DNA from 4 places in the Faecalibacterium sp. BIOML-A4 genome. Region 2 is predicted to be linked to each of the others. Evidence: predicted binding sites of a transcription regulator. Region 2 holds the regulator's gene; each other region holds the start of a gene.
What was found. Region 2 encodes HrcA, which represses chaperone genes, less so after heat shock. Its sites were predicted from a motif close to TGTTAGCACTCNNNNNNNNNGAGTGCTAACA; they were not measured.

Region 1 (2,174 bases), on a different contig from region 2:
GACGCTGTGCAGGGTGTTGGCGGCAAGAAGATAAGCCAGCCATGCCAGAAGTCCGCCTACACCGGCGGCGGGTAAGTAGCGCCGGTTCAGATTGAAGATCAGTCCGAAACCGACCGAACCAAGGGCAGCACTGAGCAACTGCGAAAAAACCTGTATCATGCGGAAATTCCTCCCATCAACCAGATGGCGGCCATCATGCCGAGTGCAAGGGTGGCGGCCATCAGAATGGCTTCCACCAGTCGAAGAGAGCCGGAAATAATGTCCCCAAGTAAGATGTCCCGGATGGAATTTGTCAGCATGATGCCGGGAATCAGCAGCATGATGATACCAATCAGAACTTTATCGGCATGAAACTGCATCCCAAAGCGGCAGAGCAGCAGAGTGGAGACACCGCTGAGAAATGATGCTATAAACTGAAATTCTACGCCATTCATACAAAAAGGCGAGAGATAGCGCTCCATCCAGCAAATCAGAACGGCAATGCCGCCGGCCAGCAGGCCGTCCCAGAGATTTCCACCAAAGAAGATGGCAAAACTGGAAGCAGCCAACACACTGCCGGCAAGATGCAGTCTTGGGTCCGGATGCTGTGCCAGAATGGCATTCAGCTGGCGCTGAAACTCTTCTATGGAAGGAGGTGCTGTGCAGATACGGCGGCTGAGCGCATTGAGCTTTTCCAATGTCAGCAGGTCATTGCTGGCAGCGTGACGCAGGCGGCGGGTCTCGGTCTGCGGCGGCAGCGAGGGCATGGTAAGCGTGACCACGATGCTGGATGTGATCACGAATACATTCACATCTTCTGCCCCATAGGCGATTGCGATCCGGTTCAAAGTGTCCTCAACGCGGAATACTTCTGCGCCGCTGTTTTGTAAAGCTTCGCCCATTCGGACCAGAATGTGGAGAAAATGACTGATCTCGGTCTCTTCCACAATATCACGCTCTTTTCATCTCGGTTTCCACATTATTATAGCGGGTGGATCGGCAGAACGCAAGACGCTGCAAGGACAGAGAGGCTTTTTGATAACTGCATTGTTTACGCGGGCAATGGATCGCCTGGTTCTGAAGAAACGGTTTGCATCCGTTCTGTCACAGCGAAAGACTACGATTGGAGAAGAAAAAATTGAATCCAGTGCAAACGATTTTGCCGAGAATTGCATGAAATATTATAAAAGTATTATTCTTTTATGAATTTTAGCACTCTACTATTGACACTGCTAATAAATGGTGTTATAACAGTGGCGTGCTCAGGAGAAAGGGGCATGAGGGAACCGCAAGGCTCCCGGGAAGACTCCGCTCCTGATGCACGATTTTGATTTTATGCCCGACCCGAACGCCGGGATTGGAGGGTTGTTTTATGTTTATGCCTGCTGTTTTCCATGAAAATCTGTTTGATGATTTCTTTGATCCGTTCTGGAACGACGGTGCGCTGGAGCGTGCAATGAATCGTGAAGAGCGTGAAACCTTCGGCAAGCGCGGCGCAAACATGATGAAAACCGATGTGAAGCAGACCGCCGATGGCAACTATGATGTGGCTGTTGACCTGCCCGGCTGCAAGAAGGAAGACGTTCAGATGGAGCTGAGCGACGGCTACCTGACCATTCAGGCCGTCCGCAACCACTCCAATGACGAGAAGGACAACAATGGCCGTTATCTGCGCCGTGAGACCTTCTCCGGTACCTGTGCCCGCAGCTTCTATGTGGGTGATGCCGTGAAGAAGGAGGACATCCACGCAAAGTTCGAGGATGGCATCCTGCACATCGTACTGCCCGCACCGCAGCAGCAGAAGGCTCTGCCTGCGAATCCCAATCTCATTGAAATCGAATAATGTTTGTGCATCGGTGTGAGGAACACCGGCGCATAGAACCAACCCCCGGAGAACCGCAAAAAGCTCTTCGGGGTTTTTTGTATTCTGACATCTTTTCGGAAGTGAAAAAGCGTGGTACCTACAACACCGACACGCAAGAGGACGCAGCAGTCAATCTTTTTGAAACCGCCGTCAAACACGCGTAAAAGCGAAAAGAACCCGCTTTCGACATCAAATTGAAGTGAAAGCGGGTTCTTTATTGAAGTGACACCAAGTTGTCACAAAATCACAGTTTTAGAAGGCCTGTGCATCATATTTATAGCGATATTTCGCCGTAAATTCGTTTCTACTTGATGGGGTGAATTATTTCCGA
Region 2 (2,174 bases):
GTCTTTGGCCTGTGCAGCGTTGGCTTCGGCCGCGTCCAGCTTTGCCTTTACGGCTTCCAGCTCGCGGGCCTTCTTGTTGAACCAGCCGCCATCCTTCTTCTTGTCATCCTTCGGGTCGGCAGCTTCGGCAGCAGGTTCCTGTTCGGGTGCTGCCTGCTGGGCCTTTTCCTCGGGAGCCGTTTCGGGCTGCTCAGCTTCCTGAGCCGGAGCCGTCTTTTTTGCTTCTTCGCTCATTCCAGATCCTCCTTATAGATCACAGTCCGCCGCGGTACGGCAGCCTGTGGGGTGTCTTTTCGTTTGCCGCTCATGCCCTCGCCCAGCTGGTCTGCAAAGTAATGCAGCAGCGGCATCAGTTTCTGGAAGGGCATCCGGGTGGGGCCGATCAATGCAATGGAGCCCCACAGGCCTCCGCCCACCAGATACCGGTCGCTCACGATGCACAGGCCCGGGATCTGCGGTTCCAGATCCTCGCCCAGCAGCACGCTCTCACTGCGTTCTGCCGGAGGTGCGATCAGGCCAGCGGCCTGCTCCTCGTCGTTCAGCAGTGTGAGGATGTCGCCCACCTTGCCGTCCAGCTGGGGCCAGTCCAGCAGATACTGCTCGCCGCCCAGAAATACGTGGGGCTTGACGGAATCCTGCAGGATGGCCGCCGCCGCGCTGATGACAGGCACCAGCTCCGGGTCGATCTGGCTGCACAGCTCTGCCAGCAGCCGGGTGGAAAGATCCACCGGCGCTACAAAGGTAAGGTTGCGGTTCAGCAGTGCGGCAAGCGCCGCTGCATTCTCGCGGGAAAGGCCGGTGCGCACCCGTGCCACACGGGTACGAACGTAACCGGCCGTGGTAACGGCCAGCACAGCCGCTGCGCTGCGGCCCACCTGAACCACTTCATAGTGGGCGATGCACAGATCCTCGGCACACGGGGTGCTGATGGCGGCGGTGCAGCCGCTGATGGCGGCCAGCGCCTTGGCGGCACCTGCGGCCAGCTTTTCCGGCTCATGGTCGAGGCTTGCGAACACCGCATCCACACGGGCGCGGGTCACACGATCCAGCGGCTGATCGTCGGTCAGCAGATTATCAAGGTAGTAACGGTAGCCCTTGGCGCTGGGCACACGGCCCGCGCTGGTGTGGGGCTGCTCCAGCAGGCCCAGCTTTGTCAGCGCCGCCATCTCATTGCGAAGCGTTGCGCTGGAAACCGCCATGTCAAAGTAGTTTGCCAGCACGCTGCTGCCAACAGGCTCGCCTTCGAGACCATACAGCGCCACGATCGCCTGCAAGACTCGCTGCTTGCGTGCATCCATCGTCATAGCGCCTGCCTCCTTTTTGCGTTTGCTTTGTTTGTTTAGCACTCCTTGTTCCTGAGTGCTAAGACCATTATAGCCAATTTTCCGGTGCTGTCAAGCCCCTTGGAAAAATGTTTTAAAAGATTCATAATTCTGTCATAAACGAAAAAAGCGCCCTCCTTATTATAAGGAAAGCGCTCCGGCATGTTCTTTACTCTTCCATCTGCCTTGCCAGAAATGCCGCTGCCACATTCACGGCCTTGAGCTGGGCGGCATCCGGCGTGGCCGTGCGGTCTTCGGTCAGCAGGGCCACCACGCCGGTCACATCGCCTGCCGCAATGATGGGTGCGGCGCACAGCAGCGCCCGGGGCGAGCCTTCGCAGGGCAGGATGCACTTTTCGGCAATGCCCTCGCTCTGGTACAGCCTGCGGCCATCCATCAGCTTTTCCAGCGGCTGGCTGATGCTGCGGTCGGCCAGCTCCCGCCGACCGCTGCCGCTCACCGTAAGGATGCGGTCACGGTCGGCCACCAGTGCGGTCAGCGCAAAGCTTTTGCTGAGCACCTCGGTATACTGGGCCGCTACTGTGTTCATCTCGCCAATGGGCGAATACTTTTTAAAGATCACCTCGCCGTCGCCCGTGGTGAAGATCTCCAGCGGGTCGCCGCGGCGGATGCGCTGGGTGCGGCGGATCTCCTTGGGGATCACCACCCGGCCCAGCTCGTCGATGCGGCGCACGATTCCTGTTGCTTTCATGTTTTTGCTCCTCCGTTTCCTTAAAAATGCCTGCAGCACTAGTATCTGTCAGGCCGGGCCATTTATACCTGCTGCCCCCGCGCAAAAAGACCTGCACGGAAAGCTGCCTCTTCGTTGCGTTTCCGGCAGGGTTCTGCTAC
Region 3 (2,174 bases), on a different contig from region 2:
TCGCCGCGGTACTTTGCACCGGCCACCAGAGCGCCCATGTCCAGACTGAACACGATGCGGTCCTTCAGGTTTTCAGGCACATCGCCGCGCACGATACGCTGTGCAAGGCCCTCTGCAATGGCGGTCTTGCCAACGCCGGGCTCACCGATCAGGCAGGGGTTGTTCTTGGTCTTACGGGACAGGATGCGGATCACGTTGCGGATCTCCTGATCACGGCCGATGACGGGGTCCAGCTTCTGCTTGCGGGCAAGGTCTACCAGATCCTGACCATACTTCTGCAGGGCGTTGTAGGTCTCCTCGGGATTGTCGTTGGTCACACGCTGGTTGCCGCGCACTGCTGTGAGCTGCTGCAGGAACTTATCTTTCGTGATGCTGAACGCACGGAACAACTCGGTGGTGTTCTGGGTCTGCTCGTCCAGCAGACCAAGGAACACATGCTCCACGCTGATATAGTCGTCCTTCATGGCCTTGGCTTCTCGGGCGGCGGCGCTGAGCACCTTATCGGCAGCCTGCGAGATATAGACCTTGTCGGGGTCACGGCCGGAGCCGGAGACCCGGGGCAGAGCCGAAAGCTTTTCGGCCACGGCGGCAGAAAAGCTGCCGGGGTCAACATTCAGCTTCTGCAGCAGCTGCGGGATCAGGCCCTGCTCCTGCGAAGCGAGGGCGTGCAGCAGATGTTCAGGTTCCAATTGATTGTGCTGGTACTCCACAGCCAGCTGCTGCGCTGCCTGCAGAGCCTCCAGCGTTTTCTGTGTATATTGATTGGTATTCATAAAGTCAAGCCTCCATTCATACCGGAAGGTTTATTTTAGCGGACACGATAGTCATCTGCTAAAAGCCCGGTGCAGAGATGCTGCCGAACGGGAAGCAGCGGCTATTCTTCAGTTGTTTCACGGTTTCAAGCACCTCCTGCCGAACTGGTTTTACTTGTTTTAGCACTCTATCTGTTCGACTGCTAAAACTATACTCCTGTTTTCCCACTTTGTCAATAGGGTTCATAAAAAGTTTGCAAATCACAGTTTTTTCAGCAAAAAAAGCACCACACAGCTTTTTCAGCCGTGTAGTGCATCCTTGCAACTTAAGGTAAAAGATGAACCGCCACCCTGGCCGGTGACGGTTCGTTTTAGAACTATAACCCAAAAGGGCTGACCGCTTGTCGCAGTGCCTTTTCTATTTCTAGTATAGTTACTTTTTATAAATTTGTCAAGGCTTTACGTTCAGCCCTGCTTTTTCCAGCGGCGCATCACGCCCATGCCAAGCGCATAGGGGCCGGTGTGCACGGCAATGGTGCAGCCGATCTGCAGCAGGCCCACTTCGCACTGTGCGCCGGGGTACTTTGCACGCAGGGCCGCGCGGGTCTGCATCCACAGGCGCTTGCCTTCCTCTTCGTCGTAGCCGTAGCCTACGGTGATGCGGTAGTCGTCCGGGGTGCCGCCGTGGGCATCCAGATAGTTCATCAGCTGTTCCAGCGCTTTTTCAAAGCTCTTCTGTCGGCCGCGGGCCACGCCGCCGGAGAAGATCTCGCCATCCTTGAACAGGATCATCGGCTTGATGCCCAGCATGTTGGCTGCACGGCCCGTCACCTTGCCAATGCGGCCGCCCTTAATGAGATAGTCCAGATTGCCTACCGTGAAGAAGATCTGGTTGGTAGCTTTCTCTGCTTCCAGCCATGTCACGGTCTCGTCCAGCGTGCAGCCTGCGTCCCGCATGGCCACGGCGTTTTCCACCATGGTGGACTCGGTAACGGTAGCCGCCGCGCTGTCAATGACCTCAATGCGGGCATCGGGGAAATCTTCCAGCACCAGATCCCGGGCATTGCGGGCGCTACCCACACAGCCGCTCATCTTGCTGGTGAACACCAGACACAGCACATCCCGGCCAGCAGCAGCATGGGCACGGAATGCCTGCTCAAAGTCCTCAATGGAAGCAAGGCTGGTTTTGGGGTAGGCCGAAGGGTTGTCCACCATGAACTGGTAGAAGTCCCGCACGGCGATCTCCTTGCCTTCTTTGCGGTAGTGCTCGCCGTCCAGCGAGACATAGAAGGGCACGACCTCGATTTGGAGCTGTTTGGCAGTGTCCAGCGTCAGGTCGCATGCGCTGTCGGTAATGATATCAAACATCTGTGACGCTTCCTTTTCTGAATCATTCAGGAGCTTTGCAGGGGATCATACGTG
Region 4 (2,174 bases), on a different contig from region 2:
GGTTGTTCCAGATGTCATAGTCGGCGCAGGCGGTGGCATCGGGCCGCTGGGCGTAGATCATCAGCTGGTCTGCAAAGGGGTACTTGTACAGTCGGGATGCAGTGGTCAGGTAGTCCGTCCAGCTTTCCCAGTACCGGGTCAAGCCGTTGGCCGTGCGCTGGGCAAGGGCGAGATATTCTTCGGTTTTGCTTGGCATAGCGTTCCTCCCTTCAATCTCGTTGTAAACAAAAAAGCGAGCGGCCTTTTCAGGTCACTCGCTTATGGAATCTATGGTAGTTTATTCGTGTTTTGCGGCAAACTTTTCTGCCATCTCCAGCAGACGGTCGATGGGTGATCTTTTTGTGGTATCCATTGGCTATGCTCTCTATGGCACCGGGTTCCATGGTGCACTTCGGCCTTCCGGTCTTGCTGCCTGCGGGCTGATACGCCGTCTGCATAAGAGCGACACCTTTGTGCTGGCTGTAGACCTGCCCAGCGGCATCAACACGGATACCGGGGAGGTTGCCGAGGGTGCTGCCTATGCAGATTTGACCGTAACCTTCGACAGTTATAAGCCTTTGCATATGGCAGAAGCTTCTGCGCCGCTGTGCGGAAAAATCATCTGTGCTGACATTGGCATCCGGGATGAATGGCACCCGGAGTTTTGACGAAGGCTTGCCGCTGCGGAAAAATACCGGGAAACAAAAAATGCCCCCGGAGGGCTTGTTGCGGCTCTCCGGGGGCATCTTATGTGCGTTGTGCCTTGGCGCACACGACCGGCGTTTTACTCGATTGCAATCAGATTCGGGTTCTCAGGCAAAGCCTTCGTCTGCTGAGGAGCAGGCAGCTCGACGTGCAGGATGCCATCCTCGAACTTTGCGTGGATGTCTTCCTTCTTCACATCGCCCACGTAGAAACTGCGTGCGCAGGTGCCGGAGAAGGATTCGTGCCGCAGATAGCGGCCCTTCTTATCCTTTTCGTCATTACTGTGGCTGCGCACTGCCTGAATGGTCAGGTAGCCGTCGTTCAGATCCATCTGAACGTCTTCCTTCTTGCAGCCCGGCAGGTCAACAGCTACTTCGTAACCGTTGTCCGTCTGTTTGACATCGGTCTTCATCATGTTTGCACCACGCTTACCAAAGGTATCACGAGCCTCACGGTTCATCATACGTTCCAGTGCAGCGTCATTCCAGAACGGATCGAAGAAATCATCGAACAGGTTTTCATGGAAAACAGTCGGCATAAGCATAAATCATTCCTCCAATCCCGGCGTTCGGGTCGGGGCAAAAAATCTGAAGCGTCCACTCGGAAGAGCTTTCCGGGGAGTCTTGCGGCTCTCCTTTTTCCCTTCCTCCTGAGCACGCCACTGTTATAGCACCGTTCATTAGCACTGTCAATAGCAGAGTGCTAATATTCACGAAAAAATAATACTTTTGCAACAATATCTTGTATCTGTCTTTCCCCCCATTACCACAATGAGACAAAAATCAACACCGGGAGATGGAATCGCACACCGTTTTCTTTCCGGCTTATCCCATTTTGGCGCAAAAAAGCTAGGATTCAGTTGTTTTCCTGCTGCTTTGTATGATTTTTGCCATCGTTTTGCAGCCGCTTTTCCAGTGCGGACTGCTTGGCAAGAATGGCGTTTACTTTATCGTACAGGTCCTCGATCATGATCTCGGTCTTCAGGTTGACTTTATAGTCATTTTCCGCTCTGCGGCGGTCTTTTTCCTCCTGACGGTTCTGGCTCATCATGATCAACGGTGCCTGAATTGCCGCCACACAGGACAGTACCAGATTCAGCAGAATAAACGGATACGGGTCAAACGCTTTGGCAGCCAGCACCGTGTTGACCACCATCCAAAGAATCAGAACACCGGTAAAGGAAAAGATAAACGCCCAGCTTCCGGCAAATTTTGCAATGGAATCTGCTGCACGCTGCCCCAGCGTATACTTTTCTTTTTCGCTTTCAGGACTGACGGAGATCTTACTGTCTGCCAGCAGATTCAGCACTTCCTCATCGGTCATGTCGTGCCGGATGTCCTTGAGCACTTCTTTTAATAGTTTTCTGTTTTCCTTCATAACGGTCACTCCTCTCTCATGGATGTTCTTGGGTGGTAAACTGGAATTTGTCAGTATCTCTTTTTTCATGTTTTGGGTATCGTTGCTTCATAACTCATATCAAGCAACATTTT

Region 1: GKG34_RS06345 (Hsp20/alpha crystallin family protein) is a predicted target of HrcA. The motif match lies at 1,187-1,217, and genes of this name have one in related genera.
Region 3: clpB (ATP-dependent chaperone ClpB) is a predicted target of HrcA. The motif match lies at 931-961, and genes of this name have one in related genera.
Region 4: GKG34_RS13630 (Hsp20/alpha crystallin family protein) is a predicted target of HrcA. The motif match lies at 1,362-1,392, and genes of this name have one in related genera.

The regions. Positions count from the first base shown of each region.
Region 1 covers NZ_WKZG01000007.1:62,315-64,488, forward strand. The annotation lists gene GKG34_RS06335 (threonine/serine exporter family protein) at 1-159, opposite strand, end outside; gene GKG34_RS06340 (threonine/serine exporter family protein) at 156-926, opposite strand; gene GKG34_RS06345 (Hsp20/alpha crystallin family protein) at 1,352-1,822, shown strand; gene GKG34_RS06350 (oxaloacetate decarboxylase) at 2,165-2,174, opposite strand, start outside.
Region 2 covers NZ_WKZG01000012.1:27,254-29,427, reverse strand. The annotation lists gene GKG34_RS09360 (nucleotide exchange factor GrpE) at 1-234, opposite strand, end outside; gene hrcA (heat-inducible transcriptional repressor HrcA) at 231-1,304, opposite strand; gene GKG34_RS09350 (stage V sporulation T C-terminal domain-containing protein) at 1,492-2,034, opposite strand.
Region 3 covers NZ_WKZG01000002.1:196,971-199,144, forward strand. The annotation lists gene clpB (ATP-dependent chaperone ClpB) at 1-773, opposite strand, end outside; gene GKG34_RS02645 (DegV family protein) at 1,218-2,120, opposite strand; gene GKG34_RS02650 (adenylosuccinate synthase) at 2,166-2,174, opposite strand, start outside.
Region 4 covers NZ_WKZG01000021.1:33,317-35,490, forward strand. The annotation lists gene GKG34_RS13625 (NAD(P)H-hydrate epimerase) at 327-647, shown strand; gene GKG34_RS13630 (Hsp20/alpha crystallin family protein) at 764-1,228, opposite strand; gene GKG34_RS13635 (DUF1003 domain-containing protein) at 1,540-2,061, opposite strand; gene GKG34_RS13640 (MmcQ/YjbR family DNA-binding protein) at 2,127-2,174, opposite strand, start outside.